2 linked regions of the Caldimonas thermodepolymerans genome follow. The main gene of each other region encodes a partner of the protein of the gene in region 2 in a complex. Links are inferred from orthologs where the notes say so. Each region holds a gene or a part of one and is shown on either strand. Other genes may lie near its edges. The genes, in order: trxA and trxB.

Region 1 (2,847 bases), 1.3 Mb from region 2 along the record:
CTCTTGTTGATCAGGATCGAGGGGTAGACGCGCTTCTCGGCCATGCGGCGGTCCAGGTGGATCTCGCAGTTGCCGGTGCCCTTGAACTCCTCGTAGATCACCTCGTCCATGCGGCTGCCGGTGTCGACCAGCGCCGTGCCGATGATGGTCAGCGAGCCGCCTTCCTCGATGTTGCGCGCCGCGCCGAAGAAGCGCTTCGGGCGCTGCAGCGCGTTGGCGTCCACGCCGCCGGTCAGCACCTTGCCGGAAGAGGGCAGCACGTTGTTGTAGGCGCGCGCCAGGCGGGTGATCGAGTCCAGCAGGATCACCACGTCCTTCTTCAGCTCGACCAGACGCTTGGCGCGCTCGATCACCATCTCGGCGACCTGCACGTGGCGCGCGGCCGGCTCGTCGAACGTGGAGCTGATGACCTCGCCGCGCACGGTGCGCTGCATCTCGGTCACTTCCTCGGGGCGCTCGTCGACCAGCAGCACGATCAGGTAGACCTCGGGATGGTTGGCGACGATGGCGTGCGCCAGGTGCTGCATCATCACTGTCTTGCCGCTCTTGGGCGGGGCCACCAGCAGCGCGCGCTGGCCTTTGCCGATCGGTGCGATCAGGTCGATGATGCGGCCGGTGATGTTCTCTTCGGACTTGATCTCGCGTTCGAGCTTGAACTGCTCTTTCGGGAAGAGCGGCGTCAAGTTCTCGAACATGATCTTGTGCTTGTTCTCCTCCGGCGTCAGGCCGTTGACACGGTCGACCTTGACCAGCGCGAAATAACGCTCGCCGTCCTTGGGCACGCGCACCTCGCCTTCGATGGCGTCGCCGGTGTGCAGGTTGAAGCGGCGGATCTGGCTCGGCGACAGGTAGATGTCGTCGGTGCTCGCGAGGTAGCTGGTCTCGGGAGAACGCAGGAAGCCGAAACCGTCCGGCAGCACCTCGAGCACACCATCGCCGAAGATCTGCTCGCCCTGCTTGGCACGGCGTTTCATGATCGCGAACATCAGCTCCTGCTTGCGCATGCGGCTGGTGTTCTCGATCTCCAGCGACTCGGCCATCTTGATGAGTTCCGAGACGTGAAGGACTTTCAGTTCAGAGAGGTGCATGGGCGTATACCCTTGTCGATTCCCGTGTTGTGGCCAGAGGCGCCGGGCTGGATGGATTTCGGCAGTGCATTGCGCCTGGCACGAGGCTGGCGCAAGGACCTGCGCGTCATTCGCGACAACTGCGAATCAGGAAGAACGCTGGAATTGGGGGTGCCGAAACTGCGCTGCGAAAGGTGCGCAGTGGCGAAACTTGTGCTGACTGGGGCCTCGGCTTGTGGCTCTAGGGCCCCGGACGCATTGGAGCGGATTATAGATGACCGTCGAGGAACGCAGTCAACTGGGCCTTGGACAACGCGCCGACCTTGGTCGCAGCGAGCTGGCCGCCCTTGAACAGCATCAGGGTCGGGATGCCGCGGATGCCGAACTTCGCGGGAATGTCGCGGTTCTCGTCCACGTTCATCTTGGCGATCTGCAGGCGGCCCTCGTAGTCCTTGGCGACTTCGTCCAGGATGGGGGCAATCATCTTGCAGGGGCCGCACCATTCGGCCCAGTAATCGACCAGCACCGGCTTGTCGGCCTGCAGCACGTCGGTTTCGAAGGATGCGTCGGAGATGTGTTTGATCAGCTCGCTGCTCATGGTCATGGATCCTCGGGGATGTCGCGGCTCGTGCACGACAAGAAGGCACAATGATTCTGACACAAAGCCCCGCAGCGTCCGGTGCGCCGGGCCACAAGCATTCCTATCGCAGGGATAACCACTTTCTTCGCACGGCATGTCAGCACGAGAACGCTGGGCTCCGCGCCCGACCGCCGACCCCTGGCCGCAGATCGCCGAGCGCGTGCGGCGTTTCGCCGAGGAGCGGCGACTGGAGCCCCGTCACCTGCTGGTGTTGCTGCCGTTCGCGCAGCACCTGCCGCTGGCGCGCGAGGCCTGGGTGCGCACCTGCCCGGCCGGCTGGATGCCGCGCTTCGAGACCACGCAGACGCTGCGCGAGCGCCTGCCTGCGGCGTCGCCCGCAGCCGACGGGCCCAGCGGCGACATCGCCACCGACCGGCTCGCCGCGGCGCGCATGCTGGGGCAGAAGCAGGGCCTGAAGGAGATGCGCGAGCGCGACCCGGCGATGTTCCGGCACTGGGTGCACGGCGTGGTCGAGATGGCGCACGAGTTCATGCAGGTGGCCCATGCGGTGGCGCCGGCGCGGCGTGCCCAGTGGTGGGATCGTGCTCATGCGGCGCTCGGCGCCCACGGCGGCCCGGGGGCGATGGAGCTGACGCTCGCACGCGTGGCCCTGGCCTGGGCCGCGCAGCGCGAGGCCGGGCCGGCCGATGCGCTGTTCGCGCTGCGGCCGCAGGGCTGGGTCGCGGTGCATGCGGGCGGGCCCGAGCCGCTGGTGCGCGCGCTGCTGGACGAGGCCGAGGCGCCGGTGCTCGAGATCGACACCGACCCGGCCGGGGACGCGCTGTTCGAGGGCGTGTCCCCGGACGCGCAGTTGCTGCCTTGCCTGGACTTCGAGGACGAGGCGCAGATGGCCGCGGCCCAGGTGCTGCGACACCTCGCGGCGGGCGAGGCGCCGGTGGCGCTGATCGCGCAGGACCGCGTGCTGGTGCGGCGCGTGCGCGCGCTGCTGGCGCGCCAGGCGATCGCCGTGCGCGACGAGACCGGCTGGCGCCTGTCGACGACGCGTGCGGGTGCCTGCGTGGCCGGGCTGCTGCGCCTGGCCCAGCCGCGCGCGGGCACCGACGACCTGCTGGACTGGCTGAAATCCGGCTTCACGGCCGGCCTGGCCGAGGACGGCGCCGAGGGCCTCGCGGCGCTGGA
Region 2 (11,951 bases):
GGGCTTGTCGTACTCGAAGCGGAAACGCCCCGGACGGGCGAACTCGAAGCGCCCCTGCGTGACGCGCTTCTTCGCCCCGTCGGGCGAGGTGACGGTCTGGGTGAAGGCGGCCTGGCCGCTCCTGACCTCCTGCACGAAGCGCTTGAGCGTGTCGACCGCATCGGCCCAGGCCGGCATCGCGACGGCCAGCAGGGCCGTCAGGAACAGGTGTTTCATTCTTCGCGTGCCGGGACGAGGATCTCCCGGTTTCCGTTGGTGGCCATGCTGGATACGAGGCCGGCTTTTTCCATTTGTTCCAGCAGGCGCGCGGCGCGGTTGTAACCGATGCGCAGGTGGCGCTGCACCAGCGAGATCGAGGCGCGCCGGTGCTGCAGGACGACCTGCACCGCCTGGTCGTACATCGGGTCGGCCTCGCCGTCCGCACCACCGCCCAGGCCCTCGCCGGCCGGTCCGCCCTCGCCGTCCAGCGTGCCGCCTTCCAGGATGCCCTCGATGTAGTTGGGCTCGCCCTGGGTCTTGAGGTATTCGACCACGCGGTGCACCTCCTCGTCGCTGACGAAGGCGCCGTGCACCCGCACCGGCAGGCCGGTGCCGGGCGCCAGGTACAGCATGTCGCCCTGGCCGAGCAGGGTCTCCGCGCCCATCTGGTCGAGGATGGTGCGGCTGTCGATCTTGCTCGAGACCTGGAACGCGATGCGCGTCGGGATGTTGGCCTTGATCAGGCCCGTGATCACGTCCACCGAGGGGCGCTGCGTGGCCAGGATCAGGTGGATGCCCGCCGCGCGCGCCTTCTGCGCCAGGCGCGCGATCAGCTCCTCGATCTTCTTGCCCACCACCATCATCAGGTCGGCCAGCTCGTCGATCACCACGACGATGTAGGGCAGCCGGTCGAGCGGCTCGGGCTCCTCGGGCGTCAGGCTGAACGGGTTGGGGATCTTCTCGCCGCGCTCGGCGGCCTCGGCGATCTTCTTGTTGTAGCCGGCCAGGTTGCGCACGCCCAGCTTGCTCATCAGCTTGTAGCGGCGCTCCATCTCGCCGACGCACCAGTTGAGCGCGTTGCCGGCCTGCTTCATGTCGGTCACCACCGGCGCCAGCAGGTGCGGGATGCCCTCGTACATGGCCATCTCCAGCATCTTGGGGTCGATGAGGATCAGGCGCACGTCGCGCGCCTCGGCCTTGTACAGCAGCGACAGGATCATCGCGTTGATCCCGACCGACTTGCCCGAGCCGGTGGTGCCCGCCACCAGCAGGTGGGGCATCTTGGCCAAGTCCGCCACCACCGGGTGGCCGACGATGTCCTTGCCCAGCCCCAGCGTCAGCATTGACTGGGCGTCGTTGTAGGCCTGCGAGCCCAGGATCTCGGCCAGCCGGATGGTCTGGCGCTTGGCGTTGGGCAGCTCCAGCGCCATCAGGTTCTTGCCCGGGATGGTCTCGACCACCCGGATGCTGACCAGGCTCAGCGAGCGCGCCAGGTCCTTGGCCAGGTTGACGATCTGGGCGCCCTTCACGCCGGTGGCCGGCTCGATCTCGTAGCGGGTGATCACCGGCCCCGGGGCGGCCGCGACCACGCGCACCTCGACGCCGAAGTCCTTGAGCTTCTTCTCGATCAGCCGCGAGGTCATCTCCAGCGTCTCGGGCGTCACGGTCTCGACCTTGGACGGCACCGCATCGAGCAGGTCCACCTGCGGCAGCCTGGTGTCCGCCAGCTCGGTGAACAGCGGCTTCTGGCGCTCCTTGACCACGCGCTCGGACTTGGGCACCTCGATCACCGGCGGCTCGATCACGATCGGCGCATGGTCGACGATCACCTGGCGCTCGACCTCGACCACCTGCTCGCGTTCCTTCATGGCCTTCTCGCCCAGGCGGCGGTCCTCGCGGATCTCGCGGCGGGTCTCGCGCCAGACGCGCCAGCCGTCGATCCAGGCGCCCAGCCGCTCGGCCGTGCGCACCCAGGAGAAGCGCAGCGCCATCGAGACGCCGGCCACCAGCAGCGCGATCCACCACACGCCCGAGCCGGCAAAGCCCAGCAGCCGCATGCTGGCCGGGCCGAGCGTGTGGCCCAGCACGCCGCCGGCCGGGCCGGGCAGGTGGGCCTCGAGGTGGTACAGGCGGGTCCATTCCAGGCTGCTGCTCGCGCACAGCAGCGCCACCACGCCGGCCCACAGCAGCCACTTGGGCGGGGCCTCCGGCGCCTCGACCGCAGGCACCCGGTCACCACGCAGCAGGCGCGCCAGCGCCGACAGCCAGCTGCGCACCGCGATCAGCACGATCCACCAGGCCGAGAAGCCGAACAGGAACAGCAGCAGGTCCGACACCCAGGCGCCCAGCACGCCCGCCGCGTTGCGGGTCGGCGCGCCGTCGCCGGTGGTCGACCAGGCGGCATCCGACGGCGAGTGGGTCGCCATCGCGAGCAGCAGCAGGATCAGCCCCAGCGCGCCGAGGAAGACGTTGAGCTGCAGGCGCCAGCGTGGCGGCGCCGGCGGCGGCGGGGGGGCCTTGGGCTTGCGGGTGTAGGTCCCGGACGCGCCGCGTCCGGACGGAGCAGGGGCGGGCGCAGCCGCGTCGGCGTCCTGCGCACCGAGGGATCCGAGTGGAAATGCCATGCGCGGATTGTGAATCAAGCGCGCATCCTGCCACCGCAAGGCGCGCACATCCACCCCTGCGGGGGGCACGCGGCCCCCGCCGGACCGGCGTTCGCGCCGGGCCCGTTCAGTTGACCTGCAGGCGTTCCTTGATGATCACCGAGCCGTCCGGCTGGGTCTCGACGTAGTGGCGTTCTTCCAGGTCCTTCATGACCCGGCTGACCATCTCGCGCGAGGCGCCGACGATCTTGGCCAGGTCCTGGCGCGAGACCTTGTTGCGGATCAGCAGCGTGCCGTTGTTGTCCTCGGCCATGTCCAGCAGCGTGCGGGCGACCCGGCCGTAGACGTCCAGCAGCGCCAGCGACTCGATCTGCCGGTCGGCCGCGCGCAACCGGGACACCAGGCCCCGCATGATCGCGTACGACAGGCTGGAGTTCTCCGGCAGGCAGCGGGCGAATTCGGTGCGGCCCAGCACCAGCACGTCGGTCTGCACCTCGGCGCGCACCGTGGCCGAGTGCGGTTCGTTGTCGATCAGGCTCATCTCGCCGACATAGTCGCCCGGATGCAACATCGCCAGGATGACCTCGCGCCCGCGGGCATCGGCCGTCAGCACCCGGGCCCGGCCGGTCAGCAGGATGAACAGCGCATTGGACTTGCGCCCTTGCTCCACGATGATCTCGCCACGGCGGTAACGCCGCTTCACCACGCCCTCGGCAACGGCCTCGGCCTGGCTGTTGGTGAGCATCGAAAACAAGGGGACCCGTCGAATCAGGTCCAGGTTGGACAGCATCGCCATCAGAGATCACCTTTTGCGTTGTTTGGCCCTTGATCGCGTGCAAAGCCCGCGTCGCCCGTCCGGCTGCCAGCCTTTCCTACAATGCAGCCTGGCGATGGCGCCGGAAAGCTCCATCCGTCGGCTGGAAAGTACCCTTCCCGCTGGCTCGTGAGATATCTCACAAGCGGCACTCTACCGTAAGCCCCGCATTTGCTGGAAGGTGTGCGACCCGAGTCTGCCCTCACTTTGCATCGAAGCGCCCCTCCATGAGCACCACACCGAAGCACGCCCAGGTCCTGATCCTCGGTTCCGGTCCTGCCGGCTACACCGCCGCCGTCTACGCCGCGCGCGCCAACCTGAAGCCGGTGCTGATCACCGGCCTGGCCCAGGGCGGGCAGCTGATGACCACCACCGAGGTCGACAACTGGCCCGCCGACGTCAACGGCGTGATGGGCCCGGACCTGATGCAGCGCTTCCAGCAGCACGCCGAGCGCTTCAACACCGAGATCGTGTTCGACCACATCAACGAGGTCGACCTGTCGAAGCGCCCGTTCTGGCTCAAGGGCGACGCCGGCGAGTACACCTGCGACGCGCTGATCATCGCCACCGGCGCCTCGGCCAAGTACCTGGGCCTGCCTTCGGAGCAGGCCTTCATGGGCCGCGGCGTCAGCGGCTGCGCCACCTGTGACGGCTTCTTCTACCGTGGCGAGGACGTCTGCGTCGTCGGCGGCGGCAACACCGCCGTCGAGGAGGCGCTGTACCTGTCCAACATCGCCCGCAAGGTGACCGTGATCCACCGCCGCGACAAGTTCCGCGCCGAGCCGATCCTGGTCGACAAGCTGATGGACAAGGTGCGCGACGGCAAGGTCGAGCTGAAGCTGTTCTCGGTGCTGGACGAGGTGCTGGGCGACGACTCGGGCGTCACGGGCGTGCGCATCCGCAACGTGAACGACGGCAGCACCGAGGAGATCGCGCTCAAGGGCTGCTTCATCGCGATCGGCCACCAGCCCAACACCGACATCTTCAAGGGCCAGCTGGAGATGAAGGACGGCTACATCCTGACCCGCTCCGGCCTGAACGGCTTTGCCACGATGACCAGCGTGCCGGGCGTGTTCGCCGCCGGCGACGTGCAGGACCACGTCTACCGCCAGGCGATCACCAGCGCCGGCACCGGCTGCATGGCCGCGCTGGACGCCCAGCGCTACCTGGAGCAAGGCGGCGCGGCCTGACGGCAAGGCCGGCCGAAACCCCTGGGACGCCGGCCGGATTGGCCGGCGTTCGCTTTATGGCTATAATCGCATTCTTTGCCGATGGTGACTGCGCCATCCAACTGTTGCGACCCGCGAGGGTCGGGAGCCGTCGGAACAGCGCCAGTCCTCGAAGGGCGCTCATCAGGCGGGCAGGCCCGGCCGGCGACGGCCGCAGTGACCCAGGCCGCCTGCTCTAGGCGTCACATCTGAACCGAGATTGAAACGGAGAAGCGTCATGGCACGCGTCTGTCAAGTTACGGGCAAGCGCCCGATGGTGGGCAACAATGTGTCCCACGCGAACAACAAAACGAAGCGCCGCTTCCTGCCCAACCTGCAGTACCGTCGCTTCTGGCTCGAGTCCGAAAACCGCTGGGTGCGCCTGCGCGTGAGCAACGCCGCGCTGCGCCTGATCGACAAGGTCGGCATCGACCAGGTCGTGGCCGACCTGCGCGCCAAAGGCGAACTCTGATCGCCCCCTGAAGGAAACGCACCATGGCCAAGACCGCTCGCGAAAAGATCAAGCTGGAGTCGACCGCTGGTACCGGTCACTTCTACACGACCACCAAGAACAAGAAGACGACGCCCGAGAAGCTCGAGATCATGAAGTTCGATCCGAAGGTTCGCAAGCACGTCATCTACAAGGAAGTGAAGCTGAAGTAATTCGGCCGCGCTTCTCCGCAGGAAACCCGCCCGGCGCACGCCCGGCGGGTTTTTTGTTGCCCGACGCCCGCCGGTCCGCTGCGGCACCCGCCGCCCGCCTGGCAGCCCCGTGCAGGGCCTTGGCCTGCCCGCGCACTGCCCCCCCAGGCCCCTGCCGGCCACGCCCGCGGGGGCCGCGCGGCGCACCTCCTGCACGACGGCGGTCCAGGGCCCGCCCGGGAGCAACGACGGCACGGCGCCGCAGGGCCCGGCCCCACCGGCTGCGCGCCGTGGGCGCAAGACCGCCTCGAAGCCTGGGCGCGCCCCAAAACAAAAGCGCCTCCCGATGGAGGCGCTTGTTGCAGGAACGGAACGGGGGGCTGCTCAGACCGTCGCGGCGCGCAGCTTGAGCGCGAAGTCCTGGAGCGCAGCCACGCCGCTTTCCTCGGCCTTCTTGCACCAGGCCTGCAGGTCGGCGACCAGCTGTTCGGCCGAGACGTTGGTGCGGGTCCAGATCTGGCGCAGCTCCTCGCGCATCGCGACCAGCTTGGACAGCACCGGCGAGCTCTCGCAGGCATGGGCCAGCTGCGGCTTGATGCTGGGAGGAATGACGTTCTCGTCACGGTGCAGCCAGCGCTTGGCCAGCAGCAGCTCCTTCCAGCGCGCCGAGTTCTTGGCGCCGGCTTCCTTGAGCTGCACCAGTTCGGCCTTCACGGCGCGGCGCAGTTCGCGGCCGTACTTGGCCATCACCTCGTAGCGGTTGGCAATCACGGCCTGCAGGGTGGAGGCATCGGCCACCGGCTTGACCGGGCCGAGCTTGAGCATCGGCGGGGTCTTGCGCACCTTGGCCAGGCCCATCAGCTCCAGCGAGCGGATGTACAGCCAGCCGATGTCGAACTCGTACTTGCGGACCGACAGCTTGGCCGAGGTCGGGTAGGTGTGGTGGTTGTTGTGCAGCTCCTCGCCGCCGATGATGATGCCCCACGGCGAGATGTTGGTGGACGCATCGGGCGCCTCGAAGTTGCGGTAACCCCAGTAGTGGCCCAGGCCGTTGATGATGCCGGCCGCGGTGATCGGGATCCACAGCATCTGCACGGCCCACACGGCGACGCCGGCGGCACCGAACAGCAGCAGGTCGAGGATCAGCGTCAGGCCCACGCCCTGCCACGTGTAGCGGCTGTACAGGTTGCGCTCGATCCAGTCGTCCGGCGTGTTGTGGCCGTACTTGGTGAGGGTTTCCTGGTTCTTGGCCTCGGCGCGATAGAGCTCGGCGCCTTCGAGCAGCACCTTGCGGATGCCGCGCGTCTGCGGGCTGTGCGGATCGTCTTCGGTCTCGCACTTGGCGTGGTGCTTGCGGTGGATGGCGACCCATTCCTTGGTCACCATGCCGGTGGTGAGCCACAGCCACAGGCGGAAGAAATGGGCCACCGCCGGGTGCAGCTCGAGGGCGCGGTGGGCTTGCGATCGGTGCAGGAAGATGGTGACCGACGCGATCGTGATGTGGGTGGTGACTAGCGTGTACAGCACGATCTGCCACCAGGTGGCATTGGTCACGCCGTTGGCGAGCCAATCGATCAAACTTTCCCACACGATCAGGAATTCAGACATTGAGAACAGCCTTTCAGAAGCTGGCTGGATTGTAGGTGAGGCCCCCCGGGATGGGCCGCCAAAATACACCGGTTTCCCGGTGACATCCACTGTATCCGACCACAAGAGGGCAAATTTCAGGCCCACCGGGGCCTTGCGATCGGGCTTGGTGACTCAGACCGCGAAACCTCACCTGCGTTCCCAGACGGCGGCAAAAAATCCGTCCGTGGCGTGGCGGTGCGGCCACAGGCGCAGGTAAGGGCCCGTCACGAGCTGCTGCGCGTCGGCCACCTTGGCCTGTTCGAGCACCGCAGCGGCCGGCAGCGGTGCGAAGTCGCGATGCGACTCGGCGAAGGCCTCGGCGATGCGCTCGTTCTCGTCCTCCAGCAGGCTGCACGTGGCATAGATCAAGCGGCCGCCCGGCTTGACCAGGCGGGCAGCGCTGGCAAGGATTGCCTGCTGCTTGTCGCGCAGTTCCGCCACCGCCTGCGGCGACTGGCGCCACTTGAGGTCCGGATTGCGCCTCAGCGTGCCCAGGCCCGAGCACGGCGCGTCCACCAGCACGCGGTCGATCTTGCCGGCCAGGCGCTTGATGCGCTCGTCGCGCTCGTGCGCGATCTGCACCGGGTAGACGTTGGACAGGCCGCTGCGCGCCAGGCGCGGCTTGAGCTTGTCCAGGCGATGACCGGAGACGTCGAAGGCATACAGCCGGCCGGTGTTGCGCATCGCCGCGCCCAGCGCCAGGGTCTTGCCGCCGGCGCCGGCGCAGAAGTCCGCCACCATCTCGCCGCGCTTGACGCCCATCAAGAGCGCCAGCAGCTGGCTGCCTTCGTCCTGCACCTCGATGTCGCCGCGCGTGAAGATGTCCAGCTTGTTCAGCGCTGGCTTGCCGTCGACGCGCAGGCCCCAGGGCGAGTACGGCGTCGGCTGCGCGGCGATGCCCGCGCGGGCCAGCTCCTCGACCGCCGCCTCGCGCTTGAGGCGCAGCAGGTTGACGCGCAGGTCCAGCGGCGCGGGCCGGGCCAGGCTGTCGACCAGCGGCCAGAACTCGGCCTCGGGCAGGAACTGCTTCAGCGGCGCGACCAGCCAGTCCGGCAGGTTGTGGCGCAGCTTCTCGGGCAACGTCGCGACGTCGACCAGGCGCACCTGGGCCAGCCACTGCTGTTCCTTGGGGCCGAGCGCGCCCTGCAGGAAGCGCTCGTCGCCCTGCCATCCAAGGATGGCCAGGCGTCGCTCCAGCGCGCCGGCGCCCGATTGCGCGAAGTGCTGCAGCAGCAGCCGCTGGCGCAGCACGTGGTAGGCGGTCTCGGCCAGCGTGTGGCGCTCGCGCGGCCCGAGCTGGCGGTGTTGGAGGAAGAAGCCGGACACGACGGTGTCGGCCGGCGCGTCGAACTTCAGGACCTGGCGCAGCAGTTCGGTGGCCAGGTCCAGGAGGGCATTAGGATGCATGACGCGAATTATCCCGTGCGACAGAGATCCGATGCCCGCCAACGACCTGCCCCCGCTGCCTCCCACCCCGCCCGGCCGCTACCGCCACTACAAGGGCCGCGAGTACGAAGTGCTCGGCTGCGCCCGCCACAGCGAGACGCTGGAGCCGCTGGTGGTGTACCGGCCGCTGTACGGCGAAGGCGCGCTGTGGGTGCGCCCGCATGCGATGTTCTTCGAAACCGTGGTCGTCGAGGGACGCGCGCAGCCGCGCTTCGCCCGCATCGAGCCGCGGCCCTGAGCGGCATGCAAGGCGCGTGGCTCAGAACAGCAGCTGCGGCTCGCCTTCGCGGTGCGTGACGATGCCGTTGCGCACCTCCAGCTCGTCGCGCACGATCCAGCGCACCGCGCGCGGGTAGATCACGTGCTCCTTGGCCAGGATGCGCTGCGACAGCGTGTCCTCGGTGTCGGTGGGATGCACCGGCTCGACGGCCTGGATGATGATCGGGCCGTGGTCCAGCTCGGCAGTGACGAAGTGCACGGTGGCGCCCGCCAGCTTGCAGCCCGCCTCGATCGCGCGGCGGTGCGTGTGCAGCCCGGGGAAGGCCGGCAGCAGCGACGGATGGATGTTGATCAGGCGACCGGCGTAGTGCTCGACGAAACGCGCGGTCAGGATGCGCATGAAGCCGGCCAGCACCACCAGGTCGGGGGCGTGGCGGTCGATCACGCGGGCCAGTTCGGCGTCGAAGGCTTCGCGGGTGTCGTACTTGCGATGGTCGACCGTGTCGGTCGGGATGCCGCGGCTGGCGGCGTACTGCAGTCCCCGGGCGTCGGGGCGGTTGCTGATGACCGCCGCCACCTCGGCCGGCCAGCGCTCGGCGGCGCAGGCCTCCACGATGGCTTCCATGTTGGAGCCACGGCCGGAGATCAGGATCACGATGCGTTTCATGGGGCGCGAGTGTAGCCTTCGGCCGAACCGGTTCCCGGACGGCCTCCTACAATCTCCCTCTTTCCGGGCGCCGCGCGCCCGCATCCTTTGCCCTGCGATTCTCCCACCATGACCGAACGCGTCCTCACCGGGATCACCACCACCGGGACCCCCCACCTGGGCAACTACGTCGGCGCCATCCGCCCCTCCGTCGAGGCCAGCCGCGCGCCCGACGTCGAAAGCTTCTTCTTCCTGGCCGACTACCACGCGCTGATCAAGTGCGACGACCCGGCGCGCGTCGAGCGCTCGCGGCTGGAGATCGCCGCCACCTGGCTGGCCGCCGGGCTGGATCCGCAGCGGGTGTACTTCTTCCGCCAGAGCGACCTGCCCGAGACGCCGGAGCTGACCTGGCTGCTGACCTGCGTCACCGCCAAGGGCCTGATGAACCGCGCCCATGCCTACAAGGCGGCCACCGACGTGAACCTTGCCGCCGGCAAGGATGTCGACGCGGACGTCACGATGGGCCTGTACTGCTACCCGATCCTGATGGCCGCGGACATCCTGCTGTTCAACGCGCACCGCGTGCCGGTGGGCCGCGACCAGGTGCAACACATCGAGATGGCGCGCGACATCGCGCAGCGCTTCAACCACCTCTACGGCCGCGGGCGCGACCTGTTCGTGCTGCCGCAGGCGCAGATCGACGAGGAGCTGGCCACGCTGCCCGGCCTGGACGGGCGCAAGATGTCCAAGAGCTACGACAACACCATCCCGCTGTTCGAGGGCGGCCCCAAGGCGCTGAAGGAAGCGGTGGCGCGCATCGTCACCGACTCGCGCCTGCCCGGCGAGCCCAAGGACCCGGACGGCACGCCGCTGGTGACGATCTACGATGCCTTCGCCACGCCCGAGCAGCGTGCCGAGTTCCGCGCCGACCTGCGCGCCGGCCTGGGCTGGGGCGATGCCAAGCAGCGCCTGGTGGACCTCATCGAGTCGCACATCGGCCCGATGCGCGACCGCTACGCGGAGCTGATGGCCCATCCGGAGCGCATCGAGGAGATCCTGCAGGACGGCGCGCGCCGCGCCCGGCGCATTGCCACGCCATTCCTCGCCGAGCTGCGCGAAGCGGTCGGCCTGCGTCCGATGAAGGCCCTGCCGGTGACCGCGCAGCCCCGGCGCAGCGAGGCGGCCAAGCCCCAGCTGCCGGTGTTCAAGCAGTACCGCGAGGCCGACGGCCAGTTCTACTTCAAGCTGACGGCGGCCAACGGCACGGTGCTGCTGCAAAGCCGCGGCTTTGCCGAAGGCCGCGAGGCCGGCGGCTGGGTCAAGCGCCTGAAGACCGAAGGCGCCGCGGCGCTGGCCGAGGCGCCGGTGGAGATCCCGGCCGGCGTCGCGCGCGAGGACGTGGAAGCGGCGCTGGGCGCACTGGTGGCGGCCAGCGAGGAGTGAGCGCGCAGACGGCCATGGCCGGCATCCACATCACCGACATCGAGGCTGCCATCAACTGGTGGCGCGAACGCCATCCCTCGCCCGACGGCATCACCGCCTGCGCCGAGGTGCGCGCGCTGGCCGAGGTGTATGCGCTGATGGTGTACTACCGCGAGTCCGAGTGCGACGAGCACACGATGCCGCGGCGCGCCAAGGAGGCGTGGCTCCGGTGGTACGCCAGCACGCCCGACACGCCGTGCATCGCGATCTGCTCGACCAGCCAGGGCGACGACGTCTGCAAGGGCTGCGGGCGCACCTTCGACGAGGTGCAGTTCTGGCCCGAGATGACCCCGGCCGAGAAGCGCGCCACCTGGCGCCGCGTGATCCAGGAGGGCACGGCGTGGCGCTTCAACCGCTACGCCGAGCGGGCGCTCGATGCGCCCGCTGCGGCGCAGGCCGGCGCCGACGCGGCTACGCCGCAGCCAGCGGCAGGCGCAGGCTGAAGCAGCTGCCGCCCCCTTCGCGCCGCTCGCAGCGCGCCTGGCCGCGATGGCGCTCGGCGATCTGCCGCACCAGGCTCAGGCCCAGCCCGACGCCGCCGGCATGCTCGGCGTGGCCGGGCATGCGGTAGAAGGGTTCGAAGATGCGCTCGCGCTGGTCCTCGGGCACGCCCGGGCCACGGTCGCACACGCGCACCACCGCGTCCTGGCCTTCGACCGTCACGCTGACCTCGATCGGCTCGCTGCCGCCGTAGCGGCGCGCGTTCTCGAGCAGGTTGCGCAGCGCGCGGCGCAGCAGGCGCTCGTCGCCGCGCACCATCGCGTCGGTGCCCTCGACCCGCGCGTCGACGTAGGCGCCCTCCTCGGCCGCCAGCGCCAGCAGGTGCACCGGGTCGTGCCGGTCGAGGCGCGGCGCTGCATCGAGCCGGCTGGCCAGCAGCACTTCTTCGACCAGCGCGTCGAGTTCGCGGATGTTGTTGCCGATCTCCTGCATCAACGAGGCACGCGACTCGGGCGAGGCGGTCTCCAGCAGCGACAGCGCCATCTTCAGGCGTGCCAGCGGCGAGCGCAGCTCGTGCGAGGCGTTGGCCAGCAGGGACTGGTGCGAGCGCACCAGCGCCTCGATGCGGTCGGCGGCCTGGTTGAAGCTCGCCGCCACCGCGGCCACCTCGTCGCGCCCGCTGACGCTGACGCGGTGGTGCAGCTGGCCGGCACCGAAGGTCTCGACGCCGCGCTTGAGCGCCTCCAGCTGGCGGGTCAGGCGGCGCACCACGGGGTAGGCCCCGGCCGACACCGCGATGAACAGCACCAGCAGCGCGACCACCAGCCCGCCGCCGCTCAGGA

What was found.
Region 1: the proteins of trxB (region 2) and trxA are in contact, whole or in part, in a crystal structure (PDB 1F6M), measured with the Escherichia coli proteins. The link is inferred for Caldimonas thermodepolymerans from one-to-one orthologs.

Annotation. Positions count from the first base shown.
Region 1 is NZ_CP064338.1:1,701,201-1,704,047, forward strand. It holds trxA (thioredoxin TrxA), read right to left. Parts: upstream 1,666-2,847; coding sequence 1,336-1,665; downstream 1-1,335. Other genes in the region: rho (transcription termination factor Rho), read right to left, coding at 1-1,088; IS481_RS08005 (PD-(D/E)XK nuclease family protein), read left to right, coding at 1,802-2,847. UniProt on the Escherichia coli protein: Participates in various redox reactions through the reversible oxidation of its active center dithiol to a disulfide and catalyzes dithiol-disulfide exchange reactions.
Region 2 is NZ_CP064338.1:2,961,225-2,973,175, forward strand. Bases 2,813-5,604 are described here. They hold trxB (thioredoxin-disulfide reductase), read left to right. Parts: upstream 2,813-3,623; coding sequence 3,624-4,586; downstream 4,587-5,604. Other genes in these bases: IS481_RS13930 (Crp/Fnr family transcriptional regulator), read right to left, coding at 2,813-3,378; rpmB (50S ribosomal protein L28), read left to right, coding at 4,843-5,076; rpmG (50S ribosomal protein L33), read left to right, coding at 5,100-5,267. In the rest of the region: outer membrane lipoprotein periplasmic chaperone LolA, read right to left, coding at 1-216; IS481_RS13925 (DNA translocase FtsK), read right to left, coding at 213-2,603; more of IS481_RS13930, read right to left, coding at 2,710-2,812; IS481_RS13950 (DesA family fatty acid desaturase), read right to left, coding at 5,631-6,854; IS481_RS13955 (RsmB/NOP family class I SAM-dependent RNA methyltransferase), read right to left, coding at 7,023-8,282; IS481_RS13960 (DUF1653 domain-containing protein), read left to right, coding at 8,314-8,559; purN (phosphoribosylglycinamide formyltransferase), read right to left, coding at 8,581-9,207; IS481_RS13970 (tryptophan--tRNA ligase), read left to right, coding at 9,316-10,629; IS481_RS13975 (DUF3717 domain-containing protein), read left to right, coding at 10,644-11,111; IS481_RS13980 (sensor histidine kinase), read right to left, coding at 11,080-11,951.